One region of the Massilia niabensis genome, then DNA from elsewhere that is predicted to be linked to it. Evidence: predicted binding sites of a transcription regulator. Region 1 holds the regulator's gene; each other region holds the start of a gene.
What was found. Region 1 encodes HrcA, which represses chaperone genes, less so after heat shock. Its sites were predicted from a motif close to TTAGCACTCNNNNNNNNNGAGTGCTAA; they were not measured.
Positions count from the first base shown of each region.

Region 2: the regulator HrcA is predicted to act here: its motif matches at 3,369-3,395, upstream of groES (co-chaperone GroES).
Region 3: the regulator HrcA is predicted to act here: its motif matches at 1,757-1,783, upstream of rpoH (RNA polymerase sigma factor RpoH).

Region 1 covers NZ_JBHSMU010000007.1:76,734-81,923, forward strand. Annotated here, with positions in the region: gene ACFPN5_RS06365 (hypothetical protein) at 1-142, opposite strand, end outside; gene ACFPN5_RS06370 (hypothetical protein) at 157-738, opposite strand; gene ACFPN5_RS06375 (HAD family hydrolase) at 948-1,664, shown strand; gene hrcA (heat-inducible transcriptional repressor HrcA) at 1,727-2,749, shown strand; gene fur (ferric iron uptake transcriptional regulator) at 2,815-3,243, opposite strand; gene ACFPN5_RS06390 (outer membrane protein assembly factor BamE) at 3,323-3,958, shown strand; gene dapB (4-hydroxy-tetrahydrodipicolinate reductase) at 3,964-4,785, shown strand; gene ACFPN5_RS06400 (barstar family protein) at 4,788-5,114, shown strand; gene ACFPN5_RS06405 (transglycosylase domain-containing protein) at 5,121-5,190, shown strand, end outside.
Region 2 covers NZ_JBHSMU010000015.1:527,325-532,514, forward strand. Annotated here, with positions in the region: gene ACFPN5_RS16755 (NAD(P)-dependent alcohol dehydrogenase) at 1-147, opposite strand, end outside; gene ACFPN5_RS16760 (YfeK family protein) at 323-700, shown strand; gene ACFPN5_RS16765 (hypothetical protein) at 723-1,142, opposite strand; gene groL (chaperonin GroEL) at 1,298-2,944, opposite strand; gene groES (co-chaperone GroES) at 2,991-3,281, opposite strand; gene ACFPN5_RS16780 (hypothetical protein) at 3,713-3,961, shown strand; gene ACFPN5_RS16785 (cell division protein ZapA) at 3,958-4,269, shown strand; RNA gene ssrS (6S RNA) at 4,316-4,496, shown strand; gene ACFPN5_RS16795 (bifunctional diguanylate cyclase/phosphodiesterase) at 4,679-5,190, shown strand, end outside.
Region 3 covers NZ_JBHSMU010000003.1:315,710-320,899, reverse strand. Annotated here, with positions in the region: gene pstS (phosphate ABC transporter substrate-binding protein PstS) at 1-581, shown strand, start outside; gene rpoH (RNA polymerase sigma factor RpoH) at 741-1,631, opposite strand; gene ftsX (permease-like cell division protein FtsX) at 2,114-3,034, opposite strand; gene ACFPN5_RS01550 (cell division ATP-binding protein FtsE) at 3,031-3,789, opposite strand; gene ftsY (signal recognition particle-docking protein FtsY) at 3,809-4,942, opposite strand.

The DNA.
Region 1 (5,190 bases):
TGTTCGACAGCACCAAGCCCTCGAATTCCAGGCCGGTGACGGCGCCGCCGACGGTGTAGCTCGAGGTGCCGCCGCCGCAGGCGGAGAGGCCGGCGGCCAGCGCCAGGGTCAGCGCGGCCAGCGCCAGGGTCGATTTCTTCAAATTAGCCTCCAGAATCATGGGGTGCAACGCACGACGATGCTCGCGACGTTACCTGATGGCATCTGTCCTGTGCCGTTCTCCACGGCGCAGTTCGGTCCGCCGGGCGTAGGCAGCACGGTCACGCCATACGGCGAATCTTCGGATACCGGGGCCATCTGAAAGGTCGTGGCGTTCGGGGCGATCTCGACCTTGTCGGTGCCGTTGACGAGCACGAGGCCGGTCTTGTTGCCCAGTCCGACGACCGAGCCGCCCAGCGCCCACTTGCGGATCGTGCAGGTGACGCGGACAGTGTTGACATTGAAGACGGCGCGGCCAGTCGCGTTGTCCACCACGCAGCCGCCCGGCTCGACGTTGGCCGGAACGCTTTTCACCTCGACGAAATAGCGGTCGTCGGTTTCCACCAGGTCGTTGAAAACGAAGCTGCCCGAACTCGCGATGGCGAGGTCCGAACCGCCGTTGTTCGTCAGGACCAGGCCCGGCTTGGTAACGCCGGAGACCGTGCCGCCGATATACAGGTCGCCGTCGCCGCCGCCGCAGGCGGACAGGCTCAACGCGCATGCCAGCGCGAGGCCGGCACGCAGGGGGGAACGAATCATCATTTCTCCAAATAAAAAGGGAAGGGGCTGGCGCGCAACCGGATGCGCCACGCCGCACGATAGAAGTTTGCCCATCATTTTAGAGCATTTGACAAGCCCCGGGCCTATCGCTCTTTGTATCACGGTGTAACGTGGGCGCGCGATTGCACGCATTTGCATTTGGCCGCTGGCCTCGCTATCCTTGGTCCGCCCCCATTCAAGCACGAACGATGACGCCTACCAACCGCCGCCCCTGGCCCAAAGCCGTCCTGTTCGACCTGGACGACACCCTGTGGCCGATCGCGCCTGTGATCCTGCAGGCCGAACAGACCCTGTTCGCGTGGCTTGCCAACAACGTGCCGCGGGTGGCGGAGCGCTTCACCATCGACAGCCTGCGCCAGGCCAGGCTCGAACTGCTGGCGCGCAAACCCGAGTTCCAGCTCGACCTCGGCGCCCTGCGCCGTGCCGGCCTGATCGCCGCTTTCGAGCAGGCCGGCGAGGACGCGGCCAAGGTGGAGCAGGCCATGACGGAATTCTTCGCCGCCCGCAATGCCGTGATTCCCTATGACGACGTGCTGCCGGGCCTGTTGCGGCTGAAGGGGCGCGTGCTGATCGGTTCGATTACGAATGGCAACGCCGACTTGCAGACGATCGGCCTGGCCCACCACTTCCACGCCTCGGTGTCGGCGCCGGCCTTCGGGCGCGCCAAACCGGACCCGTCCATCTTCCACGCCGCCCTGGAGGCGCTCGGCGTGGCGCCGCAGGAGGCGGTCTACGTCGGCGACGACCTGATCCTGGACGTGCAGGGCGCCCAGCGCGCCGGGCTGCGCGCGGTATGGATGAACCGCACCGCCAGCCGGCGCGACCTGGAAGAGGGCGTGCAGCCGGACGCGACCGTTGCCGATTTCGACGGTTTGCTCGCCTGGCTCAAGCGCGAACACGCTTGAGCCCACAGGGGGCGAACGAACGTGCATAATAGGTGCAGAACATTCTGCCGCTTGCCTTCCCCATGCATCTTGAACCCCGTGCCCAAACCCTCCTGAAAGCCCTGGTCGAGCGCTATATCGCCGACGGCCAGCCGGTCGGGTCGCGCGCGCTCTCGAAGATCTCGGGCCTCGACCTGTCCCCGGCCACGATCCGCAACATCATGGCCGACCTCGAGGAAATGGGCTATGTCGCCAGTCCCCACACCTCGGCCGGGCGCGTGCCCACGCCGCGCGGCTACCGGCTGTTCGTCGACACCCTGCTGACGGTGCAGCACCTGGACGGCCAGCACGGCGTCGATTCCGAGCGCATGCGCCTCTCGAGCCAGCAACCGCAGAAACTCATCGCCAACGCGGCGCAGATGCTGTCCTCGCTGACCCAGTTTGCCGGCGTGGTGCAGAGCCCGCGCCGCGAGTCGGTGTTCCAGCAAATCGAATTCCTGCGCCTGTCCGAGCGGCGCATCCTGCTCGTGATTGTCGACCCGCGCGGCGACGTGCAGAACCGCCTGCTGCTGACCGAGGTCGACTACACGCCGAACCAGCTGGTGCAGTCGGCCAATTACCTGAACCAGAACTTCGCCGGCCTGACCTTCGAGGAAGTGCGCAGGCGCCTGGGCAGCGAACTGCGCCAGCTGCGCGACGACATCGGCGGCCTGATGCAGACGGCGGTGGAAGCCGGCACCGAGGCCATGGCCGAGCAGGGCGACGGCATGGTCATTTCCGGGGAACGCAACCTGCTGTCAGTCAGCGACCTTTCATCCAACATGAGCTCGCTGCGCCAGATGTTCGAGATGTTCGAGCAGAAGACCGGGCTGATGCAGCTGCTCGACATGTCGAGCAAGGCCGGCGGCGTGCAGATTTTTATCGGCGGCGAATCGAAGCTGGTGCCGATGGACGAAATGAGCGTGGTCACCGCGCCGTATGAGGTGAACGGCAAGGTCGTCGGCACCCTGGGCGTGATCGGGCCGACGCGCATGGCCTACGAGCGCGTGATCCCGATCGTGGATATCACGGCCAAGCTGCTGTCGAATGCGCTGAGCCATCCGTAACGACCACCCTGCGTGGCAATAAAAAATGGCGCCATCGGCGCCATTTTTGTCAAAGCATGGGGCGATCAATTCCGATGCGGGCAGGCCGGTTTGACGCAGTTGCCGTAGATCGCCAGCGCGTGCTCGGCGATCTTGAAGCCGCGCTCGACGGCGATCTTGTGCTGCCGGGATTCGATGTCCTCGTCGTAGAATTCTTCGACATGGCCGCAGTCGAGGCAGACCAGGTGGTCGTGGTGCGAGCCGGCATTGAGCTCATAGATGGCCTTGCCGGTTTCAAAGTGGTTACGGTTAAGCAGGCCTGCCTGCTCGAATTGGGTCAGGACGCGGTACACGGTCGCCAGGCCGACATCCATGTTCTCGGCCAGCAGGATTTTGTAGACGTCTTCCGCCGTCAGGTGCCGCACTTCGCTGTTCTGGAAAATTTCCAGGATCTTCAGGCGAGGCAAAGTCGCCTTCAGGCCGCTCGCCTTCAGGTCGGTAGGGCTGTTACTCATGTTTGTTACTCGTAGATAGGCGGAGTGCTTTATGATATAGCGTTTTGGAAGCTCCCGCTTAATCGTTTTGAGGTTACTTATGCGCGTCATTGATGCCGTTGTTCATCGTTCCTACGCCCGCGCCGCGCTCGTCGCAGGCCTCGCATGCACGCTGGTCTTGTCCGGTTGCGCATCCTGGCGTAACCAGACCAAGCCGGCCGCGCCGGTGAACACGTCCCCGCAAGCAGTGGCGGCCGATGCCGACAAGTCCGCCGCGTCGGCCAATGCCGGCGCCCAAACGACCCAGGTCACCAAGCTGCAGAAGTTCCTGTGGATCTTCTCGCCTTACCGTCCCGATATCCAGCAGGGCAATTTCGTATCGCAGGAAATGCTGACGCAGCTGAAAGTGGGCCAGACCCGCGAGCAGGTGCGCTTCCTGCTGGGCACGCCGCTGCTGACCGACATGTTCCACGTCGACCGCTGGGACTACCCGTTCTATCTGGCGCGCGGCAACGGCGAGCTGACCACCAGCCGCGTCACCGTCTATTTCAAGGATGGCGTGGTCGAGCGTTTCGACGGCGGCAACCTGCCGACCGAACGCGAATACATCGAGCGCATCGCCGGCCCGATCAAGACCTTCACCAAGGATGCGAAGAAGGCCGCCGCGGCGCCATCGACCCGTCCGATCGAACCCACCACGGCCGCACAGCCGGCCACCTCGACAACCACCCCGTAACTGTCATGAAGCAAATGAAAATCGCGGTTGCCGGCGCCGGCGGGCGCATGGGCCGCATGCTGGTCGAAGCCATCGCCGCCGCGCCCGACCTGGTACTGTCCGGCGCGCTCGACGTGGCAGGTTCCCCCTCCATCGGCCAGGACGCCGGCGCGTTTTCGGGCCAGCCTACTGGTGTCACCATCGAGTCCGACCTGGCGCGCGCGCTGGCGGGCGCCGACTGCCTGATCGACTTCACCCGTCCCGAGGGCACGCTCGAGCACCTGGCATACTGCGCGGCCAACGGCGTCAAGATCGTCATCGGCACCACCGGTTTCGACGACGCGGGTAAAGCAGCGATCGCCGCTGCCGCTGAAAAGACGGCCGTGGTGTTCGCACCGAACATGAGCGTGGGCGTGAACGTCACCTTGAAACTGCTGGAGATGGCCGCCAAAAGCTTCGCCGAAGGCTACGACATCGAAATCATCGAAGCACACCACCGCCACAAGGTCGACGCGCCCTCGGGCACCGCCTTGAAAATGGGCGAAGTGATTGCCGACGCGCTCGGGCGCGACCTGAAGGACTGCGCCGTCTATGGCCGCGAAGGCGTCACCGGCGAGCGCGATCCCTCGACCATCGGGTTTGCCACCGTGCGCGGCGGCGACATCGTGGGCGACCACACCGTGCTGTTTGCCGGCACCGGAGAGCGCATCGAGATCACCCATAAATCGAGCAGCCGCGTCACCTATGCCCACGGCGCCCTGCGCGGCGCGCGCTTCATCGCGGACCGCGCGAATGGCCTGTACGATATGCAGGACGTGCTTGGTCTCAAAACGGCGCTGAAAGGCTGATCATGGCAATTGCAGAACTGAATGGCGCGGCCATCGTCGACGAAGCCTCGTTTTATGCCGAGAGCCGCCGCGCTTTCGGCTTTCACACGGCCTCCGGCGACACCATCGACACCTGGGTCGACTGCCTGAGCTACCTGCGCGACGACGAGAACATGACCAAGTTCCGCCTCCAGCCCGACGAGGTGCTGGAAATCGTCATCACCGACAGCGGCGCCCTGCGCGCGCGCCTGCCGGACCTGGTGGACGAGATCATCTTCTGCGTCGGCGGCATCAACGAGCGCTACGAGGATTACGGCGAGAAGCCGGCCCTGGAACTCATTCTGCGCTGATCCGGCATGAGGCGGATCGGGAGGGCAGTACTGTTATTGTTCTCGCTGCTGCTGGCCTACCTCGCCCTGGCGGCGT
Region 2 (5,190 bases), on a different contig from region 1:
CTTCACCTGGTGGATGTCCGAATGGCAGACGCCGCAGTAGAGCACGTCGATTTCGACCTCATGCGCCCGCGCTTCCTCGCGCTCGAATTCGTAGGGTTTCAGGCGGCTGAAGGAATGCTTGGCCGCGTAGCCGGTAACCTTGATCATGTTCGCTCCTTGGGAAATGGAGCGGGGACGATAGGCTCGGCGCACGGCCGCGTCTGTTAGATCGCGCGCGCACGGGGCAATCCGGGCGCCGCTGCAAGGCATCCCGGCCGATTCGTCAACATCGAATGGTAGACTCGGGTCGATGCCGCTTGCCGGCGCCAGATACGGAGTAAGAATGATGAGCTTGTACCGCACCGCCGGCGCCATGCTGCTGGCTGGCGCCTCCCATGGCCCTGCCATAGCGGCGCCCGAGCCGCGCGCCAAGGCCGAGATCGCGCATTTGCTCGATTACGTCGCCACGCCCGGCTGCCAGTTCAACCGCAACGGCAGCTGGCACGCGGGCGGCGAGGCCAGGCAGCACCTGCGCAAGAAATACGACTACCTCGTCAAGCGCAAGCTCGTGACGAATGCCGAGTCCTTCATCGAGCACGCGGCCACGGAGAGCAGCATGAGCGGCAAGGATTATCTGGTCAGGTGCGGAGCAGGGCAGCCGATTGCCAGTGCGCAATACCTGAAAGACGAATTGTCGCGGTACCGCACCAGGGCAAAATAAGGCGCGCCGCGGACACCGGCGTTCAGTCCTCCGCCTGCAGGCCGTTGTCTTCGCACCAGCGGCGCAGCGTGGTCCGGGTCGCTTCCTCATGAAAACGTTCCCAGGCTTCGCCCGCGCCACGCTCTTCCAGCAGCCGGGCAAAGCCCTCGATGTCGCGGTCGCGGAACAGGTCGCGGACAAGCGCCTGGTCGTCGGCCAGGTGAGCGGCGGCAAAGCGCAACACGAGTTCGTCGCCGATGCCGAGCGTCCCGGCAGGGGGCACCGCCACGTAGCGCTCGTCGGCTTCGGAGGTCGATGGCATCGGCGCCTCCTCGTCCATGTATTCCTCGTTCAGGACGTGGATGATGCCCGTTTCGCGCGACACCATGGCCTGGACCGTGCCGTCGCCGTCCTCGACGTTCATGGCCGCCTGTTCGAGTTCATCCAGATTGACTGTTGGCATGGCTGATCCTGTAGGGGTGTCGGATGGGAGTAGTATCGGCGCTTGCGCCCGATGCCTGCGCACGGTTGGACAGACGATAAAAAACCCGCAAGGCGCGAACCTTGCGGGTTTTTTTGTGGAGCATGAAGCGCCGGCGAACCGGCGCCTGGAGGCTATTACATCATGCCGTCCATACCGCCCATGCCGCCCATGCCACCCATGCCACCCATGCCGCCGGCTGGCTTGTCTTCAGCCAGTTCCGACACCATGCAGTCGGTGGTCAGCATCAGGCCGGCGATCGACGCTGCGTTCTGCAGGGCCGAGCGGGTGACCTTGGCTGGGTCCAGCACGCCCATTTCGACCATGTCGCCGTAGGTGCCGTTGGCAGCGTTGTAGCCGTAGTTGCCGGTGCCGCCCAGGACTGCCGCGACGACGACCGATGGCTCTTCGCCGGCGTTCTGCACGATCATGCGCAGTGGCTCTTCCATGGCGCGCAGGACGATCTTGATACCGGCTTCCTGGTCAGGATTGTCGCCCTGGACGTTGATCGAAGCGCGGGCACGCAGCAGGGCGACGCCGCCGCCTGGCACGATGCCTTCTTCAACCGCAGCGCGGGTAGCGTGCAGTGCGTCTTCGACGCGTGCTTTCTTTTCCTTCATCTCGACTTCGGTGGCAGCGCCAACCTTGATCACGGCAACGCCGCCGGCCAGCTTGGCCACGCGCTCTTGCAGCTTTTCGCGGTCGTAGTCCGAGGTCGCTTCTTCGATCTGGACGCGCACCATCTTGACGCGCGCTTCGATGTTTTCAGCGGCGCCGGCGCCGTCGATGATGATGGTATTTTCCTTGCCGACTTCGATACGCTTGGCCTGGCCCAGTTCCGCCAGCGTGACCTTTTCCAGGGTCAGGCCGACTTCTTCAGCGATGACCTGGCCGCCGGTCAGGACAGCGATATCTTCCAGCATGGCCTTGCGGCGGTCGCCGAAGCCTGGCGCCTTGACGGCGACGGTCTTCAGGATGCCGCGGATGTTGTTGACGACCAGGGTCGCCAGCGCTTCGCCTTCGATGTCTTCGGCAACGATCACCAGCGGACGGCCGGCTTTCGCAACTTGCTCCAGTACCGGCAGCAGGTCACGGATGTTCGAGATCTTCTTGTCGCACAGCAGGACGAACGGGTTGTCGTGAATCGCGACTTGCTTGTCCGGGTTGTTGATGAAGTACGGCGACAGGTAGCCGCGGTCGAACTGCATGCCTTCGACGATGTCGAGTTCGTCGTTCAGCGACTTGCCGTCTTCGACGGTGATGACGCCTTCCTTGCCGACTTTTTCCATCGCTTCAGCGATACGCTCGCCGATCGAGTAGTCCGAGTTGGCCGAGATCGCGCCGACCTGGGCGATTTCCTTGGTGGTGGTGCATGGACGGGAGATCTTCGCCAGCTCTTCGACGGTGGCAGCGACTGCCTTGTCGATGCCGCGCTTGAGGTCCATCGGGTTCATGCCGGCGGCAACGAACTTCATGCCTTCGCGCACGATGGCCTGGGCCAGCACGGTCGCGGTGGTGGTGCCGTCGCCGGCATTGTCGCTGGTCTTCGAAGCGACTTCCTTGACCATCTGCGCGCCCATGTTCTGCAGCTTGTCTTTCAGTTCGATCTCTTTGGCGACCGAGACACCGTCCTTGGTGACGGTCGGCGCGCCGAACGAGCGGTCCAGCACGACGTTGCGGCCTTTAGGACCCAGGGTGACCTTGACTGCGTTGGCGAGGATGTTGACGCCTTCAACCATTTTGGCGCGCGCTGCGTCGCCGAAAATTACTTCTTTAGCTGCCATTTTCTATTTCTCCGTGTATTCGTGAGATGTTCTGAGGGGAGGAGGATTACTTGACCAGCACGGCCATGATGTCTTCTTCACGCATCACCAGCAGTTCCTGGCCGTCGACCTTGACGGTCTGGCCCGAATACTTGCCGAACAGGACGCGGTCGCCGACCTGGACTTCCAGTGCACGCAGCTGACCGTTGTCCTGGACTTTGCCATTGCCGACGGCGAGGATCTCGCCCTGGTCCGGCTTCTCGGCGGCTGCATCAGGGATGATCAGGCCGGAGGCAGTCTTGGTTTCCTGGTCGAGACGCTTCACGATAACGCGATCGTGCAGAGGGCGAAGGTTCATGCAAAACTCCTTAAATTCAGTGGTTTGGACTAGCTATTGTTGGCGTTGTGGCCGCATCGCAGGTGCGGCGCGGCTTGAAAGTGGTTGTTAGCACTCTCTACTAACGAGTGCTAATTATAGGGACGAGATGATGGTATTTCAAGACGCCATGTTGCTTATTTAACGTTCGACCCTTGCGTTGCCTCAAGCACAAGGGCTTGCCGAGTGGTCATGGCGCAGATACAAAGCGGAGAGACTAGCACCGAAAGGAGCGAACTTGACGCACTGTTCGTGGGTGATTGAGCAAGATCAAAAGCCTGTGTGAAATGTCTGGAAGGCGTGCGAGGAGCCCGGCGGCGACTGCGCGAAACTCCCGGATCCTGCGACCGCAGCCCCGGCGCACGACACGCTATCCTGTTGACTGTCCAACCATATCAGTCCTATAGTTACGGATGATTTCCGAATTCCAAGACCTATCCGACAAGATCGAGCAGCTCGCAGCGCTCGTCGGGTCGCTGCGCCAAGAGAACGCGCAACTGCGCCAGACCAACCTGCTGCTCAACGAAGTGAACACGGCGCTGCTCGAGCGCCTGGTCGAGGCCCAGCACCGGATCGAAGCCGTGATCGAGCAGTTGCCTGCCCCGGCCGCGGCCGAAGAGGATGCCGACACCGAACCGCTCCATACCGAGGCTAGCCGATGATTTACCTGGATGTCACGATCATGGGCCAGCCCTACCGCCTGGCCTGCAAGGAAGGCGAGCAGGCGACGCTGCGCGACGCCGTGCGCTACCTCGACGGCAAGATGACCGCGCTGCGCGACTCGGGCAAGGTGAAGGGCAACGACCGCATCGCCGTCATGGCCGCGCTCAGCGTTGCCGCGGAATTCTTGTCGGTCAAGTCGCCGCAAGGTCCGCTCTCCGACATGTCGATGCTCGAAGTCAAGCAGAAAATCGAAGCGATGCACACCGTCCTCGACGCCGCCCTCGCACCGCAACAAAATCTGTCCTGACCGCTCAAATTCGTTTGACATGCGGGTTCAAGCGAGTAAACTGCGAGGCACCCTGCGGTGTTCGAGATTGCCATATATTCCTTGAACCATTTACATGCATAGGTTGCGGGATATGTTCGGTGGGCGTGAGCGTCGCTAGTTCGACGAACCCGAAATTGAAATGACTGTGACCACCTTGAGCCATCAGGTTCGGGATGCCGGCAAAAAACGGCACAGGCGGGGCTCTATTCCATAAAAACGGTTGCGGCCATTCGGCGCGCAGCCGTTTTTTTATCCGGCTTTTGCCTTTATGCGCATTTGATTCCGGGTCTCGTTATTATCGCGTCATCATCGCGTCATATTCGTCCATTAAAGTATGCGGCGGGATATCCCGCGCCGGCGATATTCGCCGCGCCAATAACGGACCCGCATGAGCAAGTACGCCGTACCCGCATCGCCCTTGACTTCCCGTCTTTTTCCGCTCGTCTGGCTTCTCCTCGCGTTGCTCTGCTGCGCCCTGTTGTGGGGCATTACCCTGATGCGCACCGAGGCCGAAACCACACGTGCGGCCGAGGTGGCGCTGCGCCAGGCCGATGCCTATGCCGACGCCTACGAGCAATACCTGACGCGCTCGATCGCCCAGATGGACCAGGTCACGATGCAACTCAAGCACAGCTGGGAGCGCGCACGCCGGCCCGGGCTGCTCGAAGACATGCGCGCCGCCGGCATGTTCACCGACAGCACGTTCATCTCGGTCAGCGTGATCGATGTGCATGGGCGCGTCCGCTCGGCGACGCACCCGCTGGCGGACGGCCCCGACCTGTCGCAACTGCCCTTTTTCGTCCAGCACCGGAACAATAATTCGACGGCACTGCGCATCGACGCCGCGCCACCCGGGCTGCGCGACGGGCGGCCGGCGATCCTGTTCACGCGCCGCCTCGA
Region 3 (5,190 bases), on a different contig from region 1:
CCGTCGTGCACCGCGCCGACAGCTCGGGCACCTCCTTCCTGTTCACCGACTACCTGTCGAAAGTGAACCCGGAATTCCAGACGAAAATCGGCGCCGGCACCTCGGTCAAGTGGGCGACGGGCGTGGGCGGCAAGGGCAACGAAGGCGTCGCCGCCAACGTGCAGCGCATCAAGGGCTCGATCGGTTATGTGGAGTGGGCCTATGCCAAGAAGAACAAGCTGTCGCACACCCAGTTGAAGAACAAGGATGGCCAGTTCCTGCAGCCTGACGACGAACATTTCAAGGCCGCCGCCGCCAGCGCCGAATGGACCAAGACCCCGGGCTTCGCCGTGATCCTGACCGACACCGCCGGCAAGAACAGCTGGCCAATCACGGGTGTGTCCTACATCCTGATGCACAAGGCGCAGGCTGATGCGGCCAAGGGCAAGGAAGTCGTGAAGTTCTTCGACTACGCCTTCAAGAACGGCGCCGCCGCCGCAGCCGAGCTGGACTACGTGCCGATGCCGGCATCGGTCGTCAAGCTGGTGCAGGGCGCGTGGAAAGGGCAGCTGAAGGACGCGTCGGGCGCGGCGATTTATTGATTCACGAATGGGCGAAGGCCCGTTGAATTACCGGTAATTGGCGGCGGTCCTCATGGGCCGCCGTTTTTTTTCGTTAGCGGCCGCGTGCCCTACGTTACGCCGCCTTCAACAATAAAAAAGCGGCCCTCGCGGGGCCGCCTGTCCTGCACAAGCCCTGGCTTATACAAACGCCGCCAGCGCGCCTTTCATTTTCTTCAGGGCCGCCGATTCGATCTGGCGAATCCGCTCGGCCGATACGCCGAACTCTTCAGCCAGCGTGTGCAGCGTCGCACCCGAGCCGTCGTCGTTCGCCAGCCAGCGTGCTTCGACGATGCGGCGCGAACGCGGGTCGAGCTTGCCGAGCGCGGTTTCCAGGCCTTCGGACTGCAGGCGCGTGACCTGCTCGGCTTCGAGCACCTTGGTCGGCTCCTGCTGGTCCGACGACAGGTAGGCGATCGGCGAGAACTTGTCGTCCTCGTCATCGGTTGGCGCTTCCAGGGCGATGTCGCGGCCCGAGAGGCGCGTTTCCATCTCGATCACTTCTTCGCGCTTGACGTCGAGCATCTTCGCCAGGTCGTCGACCTGGGTCGGCGTCATCGCATCGAGGCCGACCTTGTTGCTGCGCAGGTTGAAGAACAGCTTGCGCTGGGCTTTGGTCGTAGCGACCTTTACCAGGCGCCAGTTCTTCAAGATGTATTCATGCATCTCGGCCTTGATCCAGTGCATGGCGTACGACACCAGGCGCACGCCCTGGTTCGGGTCGAAGCGCTTGACTGCCTTCATCAGACCGATGTTGCCTTCCTGGATCAGGTCGGCGTGCGGCAGGCCGTAGCCGAGGTAGCCGCGCGCAATCGACACCACCAGGCGCAGGTGCGACAGCACCAGTTTCTGTGCGGCGTCGAGATCGTTCGCTTCCCGCAGCCGCTTTGCCAGCGAGACTTCTTCCTCGTGGGTCAGCATCGGCAGGCGGTTCACCGCGGAAATATACGCGTCGATGTTACCGAGATTGCCGGTGAAGCCAAGTCCCAGAGCACGATTGCTGGTTGGAACCAATGCGGATTGTGCGGACATTATGTTTTCCTCGTAGAGTCGTCTTTGCTGCATCGTCAACGTTTGCCGGGACACCCCGGAGCTGACTGCACACCATCGTGCCTGATGCGGTACAAGCCTTGTATACCTTCACTTGAGGACATATATTAGCACTCTCTAGGGGTGAGTGCTAGCGGCCCCCTCATAGGAGAGGAACGTTTAAGTCTGCTTAAAGTATTGCTTATCAGTATTTAAAAAAAGATCAGATTTACTGTAGAGCAGAACCTTGCAAAATTATTGATAGACCTCAAATGTGTGGCTTGTGCCAGCGTTTAGACCGCAGGTTACGGGGACAGCACCCCCGTTTTCTGTTAGTTGGCGCACCCTGCGCGAAGTTCGGCAGCCTGTGCGACAAATTCCCGCGTGGTCGCGGCGTGGAGGACTACAAGAAGTGTTTGTGGTGAAACGTCGGATGGGGTACTTGAGGCCAATGGCCTCAAGTACGTGCCCACTTTATGAAGTCTTCAGCTCAGCCGCGCCAGATGGCGCTGCACCGACAGCATCGCCCCGGTCAAGCCAAGCCCCGCGCTGATTGCCAGCAATCCAGCCAGTTCCAGCGCCCCCAGCGGCGCCAGCTGGAATTCCGACGCGTACAGCCGCGCAAACTCCGCAATCGCCGCGTTCAGCGGGTTCAGGGCCAGCGCCACCGCGCCCAGTGCCACGGCGCCGGCGCACAGGCCGAGCAGGGCGCCCGTGTAATAGAACGGGCGGTGAATGAAGTTGTCGGTTGCGCCCAGCAGTTTGGAGACGGCGATTTCCTCGCGCTGGGTCAGCACCTGCAGGCGGATCGTGTTGAACACGACGGCGATCACCACCACGCTCAGGGTAATGGCCAGCAGCAGCAGCGCCAGGCGAAGGATGCCCAGCAGGGCGGCCAGGCGCTTGACCCAGGCGGAATCCACCTGCACGGTATCGACCTGCGGCAGCGCGCTCATCTTTTCGACGATGCCGTCGATGCGCGCCGCATCGGCATTGTTCGAAAAACCCTCGAGCTTCATGATGTAGCTGTCGGGCAGGGGATTCTCGCCCAGGGTGTCGAGAGCGGCCGACAGCCCGCTGCGTTCCTTCAGGTCGCCCAGCGCCCGCTCGCGCGGCACGAACACGATGCGCGCGCCGCTGCCCTGCAGGATCTGGCGCAGCTGCGGCTCGAGCGCCTGCGCGTCCTCGCGCGAGGCCTCGGGCTTGACGAACAGGCTCACCTCCGGGTCGACCGACAGTTGCTCCGACATGGGGCGCACGTTGTCGAGCAGGGTGATGCCCGCGAAGGGCAGGGCGAGCGCGACGGCGACGACCAGCACGTTGAACAGGAAACTGCCCGGCGACTTGCGCAGGTGCGAGAACGCCGCGCCGAAGGCGAAACGGTGGTGGCGGATCCACGGGCTCATACGGCACCTCCGACGCCGTCAGTGGCACGGTCGGCAGCAGCGCGGTCGGCAATGCGGCGGTCGGTAGCGGCGCGCTCGGCCAGGACATGGTCGCCGGCCTCACCGGCAGACACGAGTTGCCCGTGCTCGAGCCGGATCACGCGCGCAGCGCGATCGAGCACCTGCTCGTCGTGCGTCGAGATGACGCAGGTGACGCCAACCGAATTGAAGGCACGCAGGGCGTCGAGCACCTTGTCGGCCGCCACGCGGTCGAGATTGGCCGTCGGTTCGTCGGCCAGGATGATCTGCGGCCGGTTGACGATCGCGCGGGCAATCGCCACGCGCTGCTGCTCGCCGCCCGACAGTTCGAGCGGATGCGCACGCGCGCGGTCGAGCAGGCCGACCTTGTCGAGCGCTGCCCGGGCGCGGCCCTCGGCCGGGCCCATGGGCGCACCTGACACCAACAGCGGCAGCATGACATTGGCCAGGATATTGCGGTCGTTGAGCAGGCGCTGGTGCTGGAAGATCAGCCCGAGCTTGCGCCGCAGGAAGGGGATGCTCGGCCTTTTCAGCTTGCCGATGTCCTGCCCGAAGACGATCACGCGCCCGCTGCTGGGGCGCTCGATGGCGGCGACCATTTTCATCAGGGTCGACTTGCCGGCGCCGGACGGGCCGGCCAGGTACACCAGCTCGCCCTTGTCGATGTTCAGGGAGACCTCGCGCAGGGCGGTGGCCTCGGCGGAATACTGCTTGGAAACGGAATGGAACTCGATCATCGGCGGCGACTCTTATCTCTTAACCCAGCAGCGCTTCGACGAATTCTTCAGCATCGAATGGCTGCAGGTCGTCCAGCTTTTCGCCCACGCCGATGAAGTACACCGGAATCGGGCGGGTACGGGCAATCGCGGCCAGCACGCCGCCCTTGGCAGTGCCGTCGAGCTTGGTAATCACCAGGCCCGTCAGCTGCAGCGCATCGTCGAAGGCTTTGACTTGGGCCAGGGCGTTCTGGCCGGTGTTGCCGTCGATGACGAGCAGGGTCTCGTGCGGGGCGCCATCCATGCCCTTGCCGATCACGCGCTTGATCTTCTTGAGTTCTTCCATCAGGTGCAGCTGGGTCGGCAGGCGGCCGGCGGTATCGACCATGACGACGTCGACGCCGCGCGCCTTGCCCGACTGGACCGCGTCGAACGCGACCGCGGCCGGGTCGCCCGAGGCCTGCGAGATCACGGTGACGTTGTTGCGCTGGCCCCAGACCATCAGCTGCTCGCGCGCGGCGGCGCGGAAGGTGTCGCCGGCGGCCAGCAGCACCGACTGCTCGGAGCGCTGCATGTGCTTGGCCAGCTTGCCGATGGTCGTGGTCTTGCCGGCGCCGTTGACGCCGGAAATCATCATCACCAGCGGCTCGTGGCGGCCCAGTTCGAGCGGCTTTTGCAGGGGCGCGAGCATCTCGACCATCAATTCCTTCAGCGCGGCCTTGACGGCGGCTGCGTCGAGCAGCTTCTCGTCCTTGACCTTGCGGCGCAGGCTGTCGAGCAAATGCTGGGTCGCATCCATGCCGGCGTCCGACATCAGCAGGGCGGACTCGAGTTCCTCGTACAGGTCTTCATCGATGCGCGCGCCGACGAACAGCAGCGACAGGTTGCTCGAGGTCTTGGACAGGCCGGCCTTCAGGCGCGTCATCCACGACTTTTTCTTCTCGGCCTCGGTGGTCGGGCGTTCGGCCGTCTCTTCGATGAAGAGCTCGACTTCAGGCAAGGGGGCGGGTGCCAGCGAGGGGCCTGGTGCCAGGGCCGGCGCTGCAGGCGCGGCGGCAGGCGCCGGAGGCGGAGCGACGGTCTTGGCGACTTCAGGCAGCAGCGCGGTATCCGCAGGCGCGGTATCCGGAGCCGGCGTCTCAGGGGCTTTTTTTCTTTTAAAGAAACTAAACATGGATGTGTGTTGGCGGGTAGTGCATGCACATGCCGGCTTTGGCAGCCGGCACGACGAAAAGGGTCGCGCGTATTCTACCAGAGGGACGTACTGACGAATCGGCAAGGCCCAGGCGAACACGGCGTGCGGAAACGCGACAGTTCCGCCGTCCGGCCGGCCGTCATTCGGGTAGCCTGGCTCGCCCGGCTGTGCGCACTGGCAGCGCAGGCGCAAGGAAGGTAGATTCGGCCTATGCTCATCCAGACCGA